Regions from separate parts of the Acidovorax sacchari genome, predicted to be linked through region 3. Evidence: predicted binding sites of a transcription regulator. Region 3 holds the regulator's gene; each other region holds the start of a gene.
The links. Region 3 encodes LexA, which represses DNA repair genes until DNA is damaged. Its sites were predicted from a motif close to ACTGTATNNNNATACAGT; they were not measured.
Positions count from the first base shown of each region.

Region 1: ACGHC0_RS15765 (PA0069 family radical SAM protein) is a predicted target of LexA. The motif match lies at 1,813-1,830, and genes of this name have one in related genera.
Region 2: imuA (translesion DNA synthesis-associated protein ImuA) is a predicted target of LexA. The motif match lies at 2,669-2,686, and genes of this name have one in related genera.

Region 1 covers NZ_AP035783.1:3,530,714-3,535,472, forward strand. Annotated here, with positions in the region: gene ACGHC0_RS15760 (DMT family transporter) at 1-667, shown strand, start outside; gene ACGHC0_RS15765 (PA0069 family radical SAM protein) at 670-1,788, opposite strand; gene ACGHC0_RS15770 (hypothetical protein) at 1,951-2,532, shown strand; gene ACGHC0_RS15775 (acyltransferase family protein) at 2,637-3,821, opposite strand; gene ACGHC0_RS15780 (NAD(P)H-dependent flavin oxidoreductase) at 3,981-4,759, opposite strand, start outside.
Region 2 covers NZ_AP035783.1:2,965,588-2,970,346, reverse strand. Annotated here, with positions in the region: gene ACGHC0_RS13345 (helix-turn-helix domain-containing protein) at 1-204, opposite strand, end outside; gene ppa (inorganic diphosphatase) at 490-1,026, shown strand; gene ACGHC0_RS13335 (HD-GYP domain-containing protein) at 1,212-2,564, shown strand; gene imuA (translesion DNA synthesis-associated protein ImuA) at 2,702-3,562, shown strand; gene ACGHC0_RS13325 (DNA polymerase Y family protein) at 3,528-4,759, shown strand, end outside.
Region 3 covers NZ_AP035783.1:3,103,116-3,107,874, reverse strand. Annotated here, with positions in the region: gene hrpA (ATP-dependent RNA helicase HrpA) at 1-593, shown strand, start outside; gene ACGHC0_RS13955 (hypothetical protein) at 627-1,106, opposite strand; gene lexA (transcriptional repressor LexA) at 1,295-1,969, opposite strand; gene ACGHC0_RS13945 (asparaginase) at 2,075-3,061, shown strand; gene adk (adenylate kinase) at 3,148-3,804, opposite strand; gene kdsB (3-deoxy-manno-octulosonate cytidylyltransferase) at 3,960-4,751, opposite strand; gene ACGHC0_RS13930 (Trm112 family protein) at 4,748-4,759, opposite strand, start outside.

The DNA of each region.
Region 1 (4,759 bases), 430 kb from region 3:
CGTGCCATTCACCTTGATCGCCTGGGCCGAGCTGACCGTGAACGCGGCGCTGGCAACGGTGCTCAATGCCACCTCGCCCCTCTTCGCCGTGCTGCTCGCCATGCTCGCCCGTGGCCCTGAAGCCGCCACGGCACGCCAATGGGCAGGCGTGGCCTGCGGCATGCTGGGCACCTGCTGCATCGTCGGCATGGAGGCATGGCAAGGCGCCGGGCACGGCACCTGGGTCCAGCTCGCCATCGTGGCAGCTTCGCTCTGCTATGCGGTTGCCGCCCTCTTCGGGCAGCGATTCCGCAGCATGGACCCGGTGCTGCCCGCCGCCGGATCGCTGCTGTGCGGTGCGGCCGTGCTGCTGCCGCTGAGCCTGCTCTGCGACCGCCCATGGACCCTCGTTCCCAGCCGGTCATCCCTGCTGGCCCTGCTCGCCCTCGCGGTGTTCTCGACCGCGCTCGCCCTCGTCCTTTATTTCCGCCTGCTGCGCACCCTGGGCAGCGTGGGCACCACGGCACAGGCCTATCTGCGCGTACCCATCGGCGTGGGGATCGGCGTGGTGTTCCTCGGGGAAAGGCTGCAGCCTGCGGCGTGGATGGGCGTCGCACTCGTGGTGTCGGGCGTGGCGGCGATGGCGCTGCCGCAGCGCAACTGGAAATGGCCTCGAGGCAACGCCTGATTTCAGAACAGGCTCCCCTGCCCCCTTGCCAACCCTGGCCGGTACTGCGCCATGTCCAGCTCGATCCGTTCCCGGTTCAACCCCAGCCGCCGGCACGCGGCCATGAAACGCTGGCGCAGCAGGTCGGCCCACAGGCCCTTGCCTTTCATGCGGGAGCCGAAGCGGCTGTCGTAGCTGCGGCCGGCCGCGCGCGCTTCGGCGTCCAGGCCGTGCAGGTCCTGGATGCGCGCCATGACGCGCTCGGCGCGCTGCGGATAGTGCAGTTCCAGCCACTCGCGCATGAGTCCGTCCAGCTCCCACGGCAGGCGGATGGCGGTGTAGAAGGCCGAGGTGGCGCCGGCATCGCGCGCGGCCTCCAGCACCTGCTCCATATCCTCCGTGATGAACGGGATCTGCGGGGCCACGCTCACGCCCACCGGAATGCCCGCCTCCACCAGGGTGCGGATGGTGCGCAGCCGGCGGTGCGGGGCCGCGGCGCGCGGCTCCAGCCGACGGGCCAGCACGGGGTCGAGCGTGGTGATCGTCACGTAGGTCGCGGCCAGGCGGTCGCGCGCGAGCGGCGCGAGCAGGTCGATGTCGCGCTCCACGCCACTGGACTTGGTGATGAGCGAGAACGGGTGGCGCACGTCGCGCAGCACCTCGATGACGGCGCGCGTGAGGCCCAGGTCGCGCTCGACCGGCTGGTAGCAGTCGGTGGCCGAGCCCACGTTGAGCAGGTGCGGCACGTGGCCGGGGCGCGCAAGCTCGTCGCGCAACACCTCGGCGATGTTGTGCTTGGCGATGATGCGGGTCTCGAAATCCAGCCCGGGCGACAGGTTGAGGTAGCTGTGCGTGGGCCGTGCATAGCAATAGACGCAGCCATGCTCGCAGCCGCGGTAGGGATTGACGGAGTGATCGAAGAAGATGTCGGGAGAATCATTGGCGCAGATCGCGCTGCGCGCGGTTTCCAGGATCACCTGGGTGGCGGGCGGAGGCGGCGCGCCGTCCTCCCCCTCCTGCGCCGTGGGGCCACCCCAGCCATCGTCGAACGCCGCGCGCGCATCGCGCATGAATCGGTGCGGCGTGCGTGCCGCCGTGCCGCGGCCCTTGATGATCTGCAGCGGGACATGGACTTCGGTCATGGGCACCTCCAAATGCACCGGATAACTGTATGAATATACAGCCTTGAGATACACTGTGCGCAGCATGAGATTTCGCTCCGTGGCACAGTAGGGGAAACGTTCCGGTCTCCCCTTTGCGCACCGGTTTTTTCCGCGCTGCCCTGGCTCGCCGCCTCTCTTCCCATGAACCCGCCGTCCGCCGTATCCGCCGCTCCCGAGGCACCGGTCTCCCTGCCGGAGTCCGCTCCGCCCGCATCCGCATCGGCGGGTGCCCGCCCGGCGCCACGCGAGACCGGCTGCGCCGCCACCCGGCGCTGGCTGCGCGGCGACTGGACCCCCGAATGGTTCTGCGCCTTCCTGGCCGGCAACCGGCGCGAGCAGGGCCGCTTCCGCCAGGAACTGGCCACCATGCGCGGCTCCGTGGCGTGGTTGCTGCGGCAGCGGCGCCAGGGCCGCTGGAGCGCCGAGGAGCGGGAGCGCCTGCGCGGCCTGATGCGCTCGGCCTCGGCCGTCAGTCCCTACCTGCTGATCTGGGCGGTGCCGGGCTCGATGCTGCTGCTGCCGTTCATGGCGTGGTTCATCGACTGGCGCCGCGGCGCACGCGAACGCGCAGCGCTGGCCGTCGTGCCGATGGAAGACGGCCTGCCGGTGGTGGCGGTGCTGTCCACCGCCGCACTGCCGGCAACCACCAGCCCCTTGCCGGGCGGGCTGGACGATGGCCCGCTCATCGACGCCCCACCCCAGCCAGCGAGCCAGGCCCGCTGACCAGCTCCACCGCCTGGCACGACCGGCCACACCGGCTGGTCCGTGCCCGGATGGCGCCCGCGTCCGCTGCCGGCGGTACGGCGACTGCGTTTCCCGGGGGCTTCTCAGCCCAGGTGGCCTGCCGCCAGGGCCACCACCAGGCCGGCACCCACCAGGCCCGCCTGCCAGCGCAGTGCCACCGTCCACGACGGCACCTGCCGCTCCACCCGCTCATAGAGCAGCCATCCTGCGGCGATGGACAGCGCGAGCGCGGCCACCATGCCCAGGGCGTTGAGGGCGACGGATTCGGGCCAGGCGACGGTGACCGCGGCGTTCACCAGCAGGCACACGGGAAAGTGCACCAGGAATACCGAATAGGAAATGCGGCCGAGCCGTGCCCATCCACCACGCCAGGAGGACTGCGCCCGATGCACCGCCGGCACGCCGGCTCGCGGCAGCGCCGCGCGGCGCTCCTGCCAGCGCAACACCACCACCAGCCCGAGTGCCGTGCACCACGCCACCGCGATGCGTTCCCGGAAGTCCAGTGCCAGCGCCACCGCGCCCCAGAGGCCGATCAGCACCAGCCAGGCGGCAGCGGCTCGGCTGCCGCGCGGCGCGGCCACGGCCCAGCGCGCCATCATGCCCAGGCCATAGGCACCGAAGAAGTACACCGCCCAGGCATCGAGTGACGGATGGCGGTTGAGCTCCCAGAGCGACAGCGCCGTGGCCGCGGCCACGACGACCCGCGCCGCCGGCTGGGCGGCGCCGCGGGCCTGCGCCGGCAGTACGCGGGCGCCGCGGCGCGCGGCGGCCAGCAGCAGCGCCGACAGCACGAAGAGCTGGAAGTCGATCGCCACGTACCAGACACCCGCCGACAGCGCCTCCTCGCCCACGACATCCTGGAGCATCAGCGCGTTCGCCAGCAGTTGCGGCAGGCTCGGCTCCGCCGGCACGGAAGGGTGGTCCAGCCAGGGCCGCACCGCCGCCGCAGCCAGCACGGCGAGCACCAGGGCCACGGCATACGGCACCGCGAGGCGCACGAAGCGCCGCCCGATCTCCGGTGCAGTGCCGTTCCAGCGTGGCCCTCCGGCCGCCGCAAGGCGCCCTGCCGCAAGGTAGCCGCCCAGCACCAGGAAGACCTGCACGGCCATGCGGCCATAGTCGCTCAGCCAGGGGATGAGGCCCGGCATCAGCGGCTGGGCCACATCGGACATGGGCCCGTAGAAGGCCAGGTGGTGCGCCACGATCGTGGCACAGGCGATGCCCTTGATCGAATCGATCAGGGTGTTGCGGGACGGTGAGGACGGCATGCGGAAGGCGCGCGCACCGCGGCGCCCCCATGCAGGGCGGCGCGATGTGCGAAGAGCGGTTCTTGGTGTTGTGTGGGCCCGTGGGGGCGGTATTTTGCCCCAGCACGGCGCCCGGGGGCTGCCGCTTCCGCCCCGGTGCGCGGAAAGCGCCGCTCGCGTTCAGAGCGCCAGGCGTTCGCGGGCTGCGACGTACTCGCGGCGCAGGCGCCCGACCAGCTCGGCCGCCCCCGTCACTTCGGTGATCGCGCCGATGCCCTGTCCGCAGCCCCAGATGTCCTTCCAGGCCTTCTTCGCGTCGCCGCCGAAGTTCATCTTGCTGGGGTCCGATTCGGGCAGGTGGTCCGGATCGAGCCCCGCGGCACGGATGGAGGGCGCGAGGTAGTTGCCATGCACACCCGTGAAGAGGTTGCTGTAGACGATGTCGTCCGAGGTGCCCTCGACGATGGCCTGCTTGTAGGCCTCCTGCGCGCGCGCCTCGTGCGTGGCGATGAACGCCGAGCCGATATAGGCGAAATCGGCGCCCATGGCCTGCGCGGCCAGGATGGCGCCGCCCGAGGCGATCGAACCCGACAGCGCCAGCGGCCCCTCGAACCACTGGCGGATTTCCTGGATGAGCGCGAACGGGCTCTTGATGCCCGCATGGCCACCCGCGCCCGCCGCCACCGCGATCAGGCCGTCGGCGCCCTTCTCGATGGCCTTGTGGGCGAACTTGTTGTTGATGATGTCGTGCAACACCACGCCGCCCCAGCCATGCACGGCCCGGTTCACATCCTCGCGCGCACCCAGGCTGGTGATGACGACAGGCACCTTGTACTTGGCGCAGACCTCCATGTCGTGCTCGAGCCGGTCATTGCTCTTGTGCACGATCTGGTTGATGGCGAACGGCGCGGCGGGCGATTCCGGATGGGCGCGGTCCCAGGCCGCGAGCGCTTCGGTGA
Region 2 (4,759 bases), 140 kb from region 3:
GCTGCAGTTTTCCCCGCCGGAGAGGTAAATGCTGAGGACGTTCTCGGAAGCGCTCTTGTAGTCGGTCAGGGTGTTGTGGCAGCTCCACTCGGACAGCACGATGCCCGAGGGAAGGGCGACGAAACGGATGATTTCCGCACCCGCCGATTTCAGCGCGCCGGGAACGTCCTCCGGATCCGCGAGTTTCAAGGTCGAATCAAGCATGAAAATAATCTTTTGACGCAGAAATAATTTTTTATACAGCGCCTCCCGGGCCGAAATTCCATGGCCATGGGGATTATCTCGGAGGCCGTGCCAGCATAAGCGGGTTTCCGCAGGGCATTGAAACCGCCCGTTTCACGCATCCCGGCTTGGGGCCGTGGCAGGCAGGCCGCGGCCGGCCGCCGCGGGAGCATCGGGCGACTCGCCCTAGAATGCGCCACCTGCGGCCGCCCTGCGCGGCCGTCAAGTCGGCAGCGTATCCATCGCATTCCCACCACCATCCCAACCATGTCCCTCAACAACGTCACCCCTGGCAAGAAGCTTCCCGAAACCTTCAACGTGGTCATCGAGATTCCCGCGGAATCCGATCCGATCAAGTACGAAGTGGACAAGGAATCCGGCGCGGTCTTCGTGGACCGCTTCCTGACCACGGCCATGTACTACCCCTGCAACTACGGCTACGTGCCCCAGACCCTGTCTGGCGACGGCGATCCGGTGGACGTGCTGGTGATCACGCCGTACCCGCTGCATCCCGGCGTGGTCGTGCCCTGCCGCGCGCTGGGCATCCTGAAGATGGAAGACGAGGCCGGCGTGGACGGCAAGGTGCTGGCCGTCCCCACCACCAAGATCCTCAAGATGTACGAGGGCTGGAAGACCGTGGACGACGTGAACCCCGTCCGCCTGAAGGCCATCAGCCACTTCTTCGAGCACTACAAGGACCTGGAAGAGGGCAAGTGGGTGAAGGTGCTCGGCTGGGAAGGCGTCGATGCCGCCCACAAGGAAATCACCGACGGCGTCGCCAGCTACCAGAAGGCCCAGGGCTGATGCACCGGGGCGGAGGATGACTCCGCCCCCTTGCCGGCACCCGGCCGGCACCCCGGGAAAAGCCTGCCGGCTGTGCGCCCGCAGGCTTTTTTTGCGCCCGGGGGACCGCCATGGCACCGTATATTCAGGCGGGCATGAACAACGACAACGATCACGACCGACGCGGTCCCGGCGCGCCCGCCGCGATGTCGGCTGCCGCCGCGCAGCAGGCCCTGGCCGCCGCGCAGGAACTGGCCCGGGACGGCACCCACTATCTGCGCAGCGTGACCGACATGGCCGAGCGCTGCCCCGTGGTCACCCGGGATGCGATCTACACCGACAGCGGCATCAAGCTCGTGGAAAAGGGCGTGCGCATCGACAGCCGCCTGTACGACCGCCTGGTGCGCCACACGCTGCGCGATCCGATCGACGGCCTGCTGGGCACCGAGCGCACCGTGGACGCGGCCGCCATCGAGGCTGCGGCACTGCAGCAGTGCGGGGGCGGCTCCGATGGAGGCTGCGGTCTGGTGGAACTGCTGTCGCGGGCGCATGGCGGGCCGGAGCCCCTGCTCGCGCCGCTGCGCGGCATGATGCTGCCCGGGCCCATGGCCTTCAAGCTCACGGTGATGCGCGAGCAGCGGCCGGAGCTGTTCGCGCACAGCGTGCGCATGATGGTGCTGGCGGTCCACCTCGCCCTGGGCAGCGGATGGGCCGCACGCGAAACGGCCCTGCTGGCGGAGGCCGCGCTGCTGCACGACATCGGGGTGATGCACATGGACCCGATGTGGAACGACCCCGACCACAAGGTTTCCGGACCTGACCGCAAGCACCTCGTGGCCCATCCGATCACCGCCATGCTGCTGCTGCGCGCCCAGGGGGCCTATCCGGCGTCGGTGGAGGCGGCCGTCCTGGAGCACCACGAACGCATGGACGGAACGGGTTATCCGCGCGGCCTGCGCGGGCCGGACATCTCGCCGATGGGGCGGATCCTGATGCTGTCGGAAGTGGCCGCCGCCTTCTTCGAGAAATACAGCGCGCTCGCGGCCCAGCGCCTGTCGCTGAGCCTGCGGCTCAACCACCGGAAATTTCCCCCCGAGCTGTCCGCGCTGCTGCTGCCGCTGCTCGCCGATGGCGGTGGTTCCGCGGTGGCCCTGTCTCCGCCTCCGGAAGAGGCTGGCCGGATGCTGGACACGCTGGGCGGTGCATTCGACCGCTGGGCCCGGTTGCGCCCGCAACTGCCGCCCTCCGTGCTGGACCGTGGCGACCGGCATCCCGCGGCCTTCGTCGATCAGCGCCTGCAGGCGCTGCAGCAATCGCTGGTGGAAGCCGGCGGCCATCCGGACCAGGAAGGCGAGATCCGGGAGCACCTGCAGGGCGATCCCCAGGGGCTGGCGGAACTGGCGCTGGTGCGGGGCGAGGCGCTCTGGCAACTGGGCAGCATCGTGCATGCCACGCAGCGGCGCTGGCCGGCGCTGAGCATGCAGGCCCCTGCCGATCCGGCGGACGCGGCGGTCGCGGAGTGGTGCGCGCACTGCGCGCTGCTGCTTTCCACCGCCTGACAACGGCCCGGTCCTGAAGACGCGCCCAGGCAGCGGCGGCCCACGCGGCCTGCCATGCTGCGGCACGGAAAGGGTGGTTGCCCTGCTGGCGCTTCGGAATGAATGCTGTATATTTGAACAGTATTCGAAAAGACGCCATGGCCGCATCCGTCCCGCTCTCCCCGCCGGTTTCTCCGGTCCTCTCCCGCCCTGGGGCGGGAGAGGCGTGGGTGGATGTGCCGGGCGTGTGGCGGGGCGACTCGCTGCGCCCGGTCGATGGGGCTGCAGGAGCCCAGGTGCAGCCTTCGGGCCATCCCGCGCTGGATGCGCAGCTGCCCGGGGGCGGCTGGCCGCGGGGCGCGATGTCGGAGGTGCTGCTGGCGGGACAGGGCCGGCCCGAATGGCCCCTGCTGCTGCCGGCGCTGGCCGGTGCGGCGGCGCGCCCCGGTCAGGTGGTGCTGGTGGCCCCGCCGTTCGAGCCTTTCGCGCCCGTGCTGCATGCGGCGGGCCTGCGGGCGGGGCGCCTGTGCTGGGTGGCACCGCCCGCGGATGGCCGCGATGCCGCGGCCGCCTGGGCCTGCGAGCAGGCGCTGCGCTGCCGGGACGTGCTGGCCGTGCTGGCCTGGCTGCCGGCCGCCCACGCCGACATGCTGAGGCGCCTGCAGCTGGCGGCGGCGCAGCGCGGCCCGCTGCTGTGGGTCTTCCGTCCCGAGTCCCGGAGGCTGCAGGCATCGCCCGCTCCGCTGCGGCTGTGGGTACGGCCGGGGGAGGGCGAGTGCGCCTTGCAGGTGCACGTGCTCAAGCGCCGCGGCGCGCCGCTGCTGTCGCCGGTGGCCGTGCCCGCGCATGGCCCCGCCCTGGCCATGGCCCTGGCAGCCACGAGCGGTGCGAAGCAGCGGCACCTGGCCGCCTGGCGGGAAGGGATGGCGGCGCGCACCGCACCATCGCGCCTGCGGGCACGGGGCGAGCGACCGGAGGCCGGCCATGCACTGGATCGCACTGCCGTCCCTGCAGGCTGAACTGCCACCGGGCATGCCCGCTGCGGCAGCCGGCTGGTGGGCACTGCGCTTCACGCCCCGCGTGGCGCTGTTGGACGAAGCCGTGCTGCTGGAGGTGTCCTGCACCGAGCGGCTCTGGGGCGGCCGTGCCCACCTGCTGGCCCTGCTGAGGCAGGGACAGGGGGCCCTTCCACCATCGACTCCGTGCGGTGCATCGGCCGGCGGCGGCCCGGACCCTGGCGAAGAACCCCCTTGGGTGGATGAGCATGCGCCCATGGCCCAGGCCCCCACGGCCCTGCAGGCCCTGGCCCTGCTGCGGCTGCAGTCGGAGGGCAGGCCACTGCCCCGCCGGCTGCCGCACGGCCTGCCGCTCGTCACGCTCACCGCCCTGCGGCCGCATGCCGCCAGCCTGGAGCGCATGGGCTGCCGCACGTGGGGCGCCGTGCGCGCACTGCCGCGCGACGGCGCGGCCCGGCGGTTCGGCGCCGAGCCGCTGCGGGCGCTGGACCAGGCCTGGGGCGACGTACCCCATGCCCTGCCATGGCTGGAACTGCCCGAGCACTTCGAGCTCCCGGCCGAGCTGCCCGCGCCGGCCACATCGGCCGAACAGCTGCTGTGGACCGCGAACCGCCTGCTGGGGGCCCTGCGCGACTGGCTGCAGGCGCGCCACCGGGGCGTGCTCGCACTGGAGCTGTCGTGGCGCCACGACCTGCGCCGGCTCGACGGAAAGGATCTTCCGCCGGGCGACCATCTGGCGGTGCGCACGGCCGAGGCGACGCAGGACCTCGCCCACCTGCGCCGCCTGCTGGCCGAACACCTGTCGCGCCGGCCCCTGGCGGCGCCGGTGAATCGCCTCGTGCTGCGCGCGGCCGATACGGCGGCCTTGCCGCAGGCCAGCGAGAGCCTGCTGCCGCCGGGCCCCGAAGAAGGCGGGGAGGGCGAGGGCTGGCACCAGTGGGTGGAGCGGATGTCCGCCCGCTGGGGGGCCGGGCAGGTGCGCGTGCCCGTGCTGCAGGCCGATCACCGGCCCGAGCGCATGCAGCGGTGGGAGGCCGCCGCGCAGAACCTGCCGCGGCGCCCGCAGGGCCCGCCGGCGGATCGCCGCCAGGGCGCTGTCCCGGCCGCAGCGCCGGCCGAGGCCGCGGGCACATCCGCCGATGCCGCCTTCTGGCCGGGCTGGCTGGTGCATCCACCCCGGCCCCTGGCCCTGCAGGGCGA
Region 3 (4,759 bases):
ACATGCCGCTGGGCACGCAGGAAGAGTTGCGCGCGCAGATCATCGACGTCGCGCTGGACCGCGCTTTCCTGGTCGACCCCCTGCCCACGACCGAGGCAGACTTCCAGCGCCGCGTGCAGGAAGGCCGGGGGCGGCTTACGCTGATCGCCAACGAGGTCGCGCGGCTGGCCGGTGCGATCCTGCTCGAATACGCCGCGGCGGCGCGCAAGATCAAGGATACGAAAGGTGCACCCGAGGCCACCCAGGACGCGCAGCAGCAACTGCAAAGGCTCATTCCGAAGAACTTCCTGGCGGTGGCGCCCTGGTCGCAGCTTGCGCACTTCCCTCGCTACCTGAAGGCCATCACCCTGCGCCTGGACAAGGTGCGCGCCGATCCTGCACGCGACGCCACGCGGCTCGCGGAACTGCGCCCCCAGGAGCAGCGCTACTGGCGGCTCGTGGCCGAGCGCAAGGGGCAGGTGGATGCGCGCATGCAGGAGTTCCGCTGGCTGCTGGAGGAACTGCGGGTGAGCTTCTTCGCCCAGGAACTCCGCACGCCGCAACCCGTGAGCGTGAAGCGCCTGGACAAGCTCTGGGCACAGATCAACAGCTGACGCGGCGGGCGGCCGGGTGCCGCGCGCTGCAGATCATTGCAGCACGGCTTCCGCGGCGGCCCAGCGCTCCAGTTCCGCCCGCACATCGGCCATGCGCCCGGAGATCACGAAGCGCTCCGGCGTACCCGCCTGCCGGCGCTGCACCACCCGCACTGCGCCCGGCACCCGCGCCGCGCAGGTGCGCTGGCTGCCGGCCGGCGCGCGCGCGGGGCGCTCCACCGCGATCGAGTGCAGTGCGGTGGAGGCATCTGCAGGCAGTGCCACGGATGCGGCGGCACCGGCCTTTGCGCTGCCATGGACCGTAGCGGCTGGCGGGCCGTCGGAGGGGTGGTGGTCGGCCATGGACGTGTCGGATGCCCCGCGACCGTGGGCCGGACAATCCGGCCAGCGCGAACGTGTGGCGGGGCGGACGGACGCATTCCCCGAGGAAGTGCCCCGCAGCCAGCGGACGAGGCCGTGCAGCGGCTGCAGGCAGGACGAGAGGGTGGCGAGATCGAGCAAAGCCTTTGCCATGGAAAAACTCCAGCGGTCAGAATGGGTTGAACACTGGCAGGATTGGCTTTAGACGGGCAGGGCGATGCCGCAGGGTTGACCATCCACACGAAGAGGAAAGCCAGACGCCCGCCACCTGGGCAACGCCAAACGGGGAAACAGGGCGCGAACCGTGCTCCGGCGCCATGCGCCGGACGGCCCGCAGCCGGCTACATCAGCATGGTGTTGCGGATGAGGCCTACGGCCAGCCCCTCGATCTCGAACGATTCGCCGGGCTGCACGGTGATGATGGGATAGTCGGGGTTCTCGGGCAGCAGCTCGATGGCACCCGCGGTGCGCCGCAGGCGCTTGACGGTGACTTCGTCACCCAGGCGGGCGACGATGATCTGGCCATTGCGCGCCTCGCGGGTGGACTGCACGGCGAGCAGGTCGCCATCCATGATGCCGGCATCGCGCATGGACATGCCCCGGACCTTGAGCAGGTAGTCGGGCTTGTGCTGGAAGAGGCTGCCTTCCACGCTGTAGGTCTGGTCCACGTGTTCCTCGGCGAGAATCGGTGAACCTGCGGCGACGCGGCCGATGAGCGGCAGCATGAGTTGCGAGATGCCGGGAATGGGCAGGTGGAACTGGGTGCCGCGGGCCGCATTGATGGACCGCACGGCCTCGCCGCGCAGCCGGATGCCACGCGACGTGCCGCTCACCAGTTCGATGACGCCCTTGCGTGCCAGTGCCTGCAGGTGCTCTTCGGCCGCATTGGCGGACTTGAAGCCGAACTCCGCGGCGATTTCCGCCCGGGTGGGGGGCGCTCCGGTGCGTGCAATGGCGGTCTGGATGAGATCCAGGATCTGCTGTTGGCGGGCAGTGAGCTTGGGGCTGTCGAGCATGCGGGGCACTCCAGTGAAGGAAGATCGCGCCGGACGGGCGCTGGGCGGATCGATTCACCTGTGGATCGATCCAGTCACTGTATTTTTAAACAGTTTTCAAAGGCAATGCAAGTGGTTGCAGGAAAAATCCTGGTGCTGGGCACCGGTGGAACCATCGCCGGTACGGCCGGAAACGCGGAAGACAACATCGGCTACACCGCCGCGCAGGTCGGCATCGACCAGTTGCTGGCAGCAGTGCCCGGACTGGCGCGCGCCGCCGGCGGCGCGCGGCTGGAGGCTGAACAGGTCGCGCAGATCGACAGCAAGGACATGGACGGGGCCGTATGGCGTGCGCTGGCCCTGCGCTGCGAGGACGCACTGGCGGATCCCGGTGTGCGTGCCGTGGTGGTCACGCACGGCACCGATACCCTCGAGGAGACCGCGTGGTTTCTCCACCGCGTGCTCGCGGGAGCGCGGGACAAGCCCGTGGTGCTCGTCTCTGCGATGCGCCCGGCCACCGCGCTGGCGCCCGATGGACCGCAGAACCTGCTCGACGCCGTCGCCGTGGCCGCCACGCCGGGCGCGCGCGGGGTCGTGGCAGTGGCCGCCGGGGAGGTGCACGGGGCGCAGCGGGTACAGAAGGTGCATCCTTACCGGCTGAATGCCTTCGCGTCCGGCGAGGCGGGCCCCCTGGGCTGGGTGGAGGAGGGGCGCGTGCGGCTCGCCGCCGGATGGCCCGCGGCGGAATCCTCCGGATCATCGGCCGAAGCTGCCGCGGCGCTGAAGGCGCTGCGCAGCGGCGCGGAGTGGCCGCGCGTCGAAGTCGTGTTGTCGCATGCGGGCGCGACCGGACGCGTTGTGGATCTGCTGGTGGCCGACGGGGTGCACGGGCTGGCCGTGGCCGCCACCGGCAACGGCACGCTGCATCGCCATCTGCAGGCCGCGCTGGAGCGGGCACAGGCCGCTGGCGTGGCCGTGCGGGTGGCCACGCGGTGCCCCCTGGGCCAGCTGCTGCCCCGTCCTGGCGACACGCTGCCCGCCGCCCAGGGGCTGAGCGTGGTGAAGGCGCGGGTGGAACTGCTGCTGGAGCGGCTGGCGCAGCCACGGGCCTAGGGCGCCCCCCAGCCCGGAAACGAAAACGCCGCCCGGAGGGCGGCGTCGATCACGGGCCGGCCAGGCGCCGTCCCTGTGCCAGGCGCTCAGTCCGCCAGGGCGGCCAGCGCGCGCTGGGTGATTTCCTCGACCGTGCCGGTACCGCTGATGGCGCGGTACTTGGGGGCATGGGCCGGATCGTTCTTCGCCCAGGTGGAGTAGTACTCCACGAGCGGGCGCGTCTGCGCGCTGTACACCTCCAGGCGCTTCTTCACCGTGTCTTCCTTGTCGTCCTCGCGCTGGATCAGGTCCTCGCCGGTGACGTCGTCCTTGCCTTCCACCTTGGGTGGGTTGAACTTCACATGGTAGGTGCGGCCGCTGGCCGGGTGCGAGCGGCGGCCGCTCATGCGCTCGATGATGGCATCGAACGGCACGTCGATCTCCAGCACGTAGTCGAGCTTGACGCCCGCTGCCTTCATGGCATCGGCCTGGGGAATGGTGCGCGGAAAGCCGTCGAAGAGGAAGCCCTTGGCGCAGTCCGGCTGGGCGATGCGGTCCTTCACGAGATTGATGATGAGGTCGTCGCTCACCAGCTTGCCGGCATCCATGACGGCCTTGGCCTGCTGTCCCAGCGGCGTGCCGGCCTTCACGGCGGCGCGCAGCATATCGCCGGTGGAGATCTGCGGAATGCCGTATTTCTGGCAGATGAACGCGGCTTGCGTGCCCTTCCCGGCGCCGGGCGCGCCCAAAAGAATCAGTCTCATGGAGGTCCTCTAAGTGTTGAAATCAGCCAGCGCCGGAAGCCCGGGGCTTGCCGTAGGCCCGGGGTGGCGCTTCAATCGCGGGCAAGGATAGCATGCGGGTCCTTCCGTCAGCCTGACAGCCGCGACACCATCGTGACGGCATGCGGCGTGCGGTTTCAGCGCAGCAGCGAGCGCACCCGTTCGAGGTCTTCCGGCGTGTCCACGCCCGGCCCTGGCGCGGTGTCCGCCACATGCACTGCAATGCGGTGTCCGTGCCACAGGGCGCGCAATTGCTCCAGCGCTTCCAGGGCTTCCGTGGGGGCCGGCGGCAGCGCGGAAAACGCCCGCACGAAAGCTGCCCGGTAGCTGTAGATGCCGATATGGCGCAGCGGCGCAAAGCCCGCAGGCACGCCCGCGAGCCCGCCCTGCCACCATGCCGTGTCCGCGTGGCCGCGCGCATGCGGAATCGGTGCCCGGCTGAAATAGTGCGCGAGGCCGCGGGCGTCGAGCACCACTTTCACCACGTTGGGATTGGCGAAGTCCTCCAGCGCATGGATGGCATGCGCTGCCGTGCCCATGTCCGCTTCGGGGCGGGCCGGCAACAGGCTGGCGACCGCGTCGATGAGGGCTGGTGCGATCAGCGGCTCGTCGCCCTGCACGTTCACCACCACGTCGTCGTCGGCCAGCCCGAGCAGCATGCAGGCTTCGGCCAGCCGGTCGCTGCCGCTGGGATGGTCCGCGCGCGTCGCGACGGCCTGCACCCCGTGCGCCGCACAGGCTTCCAGGATGCGGGGGTGGTCGGCCGCCACGACCACGCGGGCGGCCGCGCTGCGGGCGGCCTGCTGCGCCACCCGCACGACCATCGGGACGCCGCCGATATCCGCCAGCGGCTTGTCGGGGAGTCGGGTCGATGCCAGCCGGGCGGGAATCAGGACGGTGAAGCCAGCGGACGCGGCCGGGCCGCTCACGCCTCCAG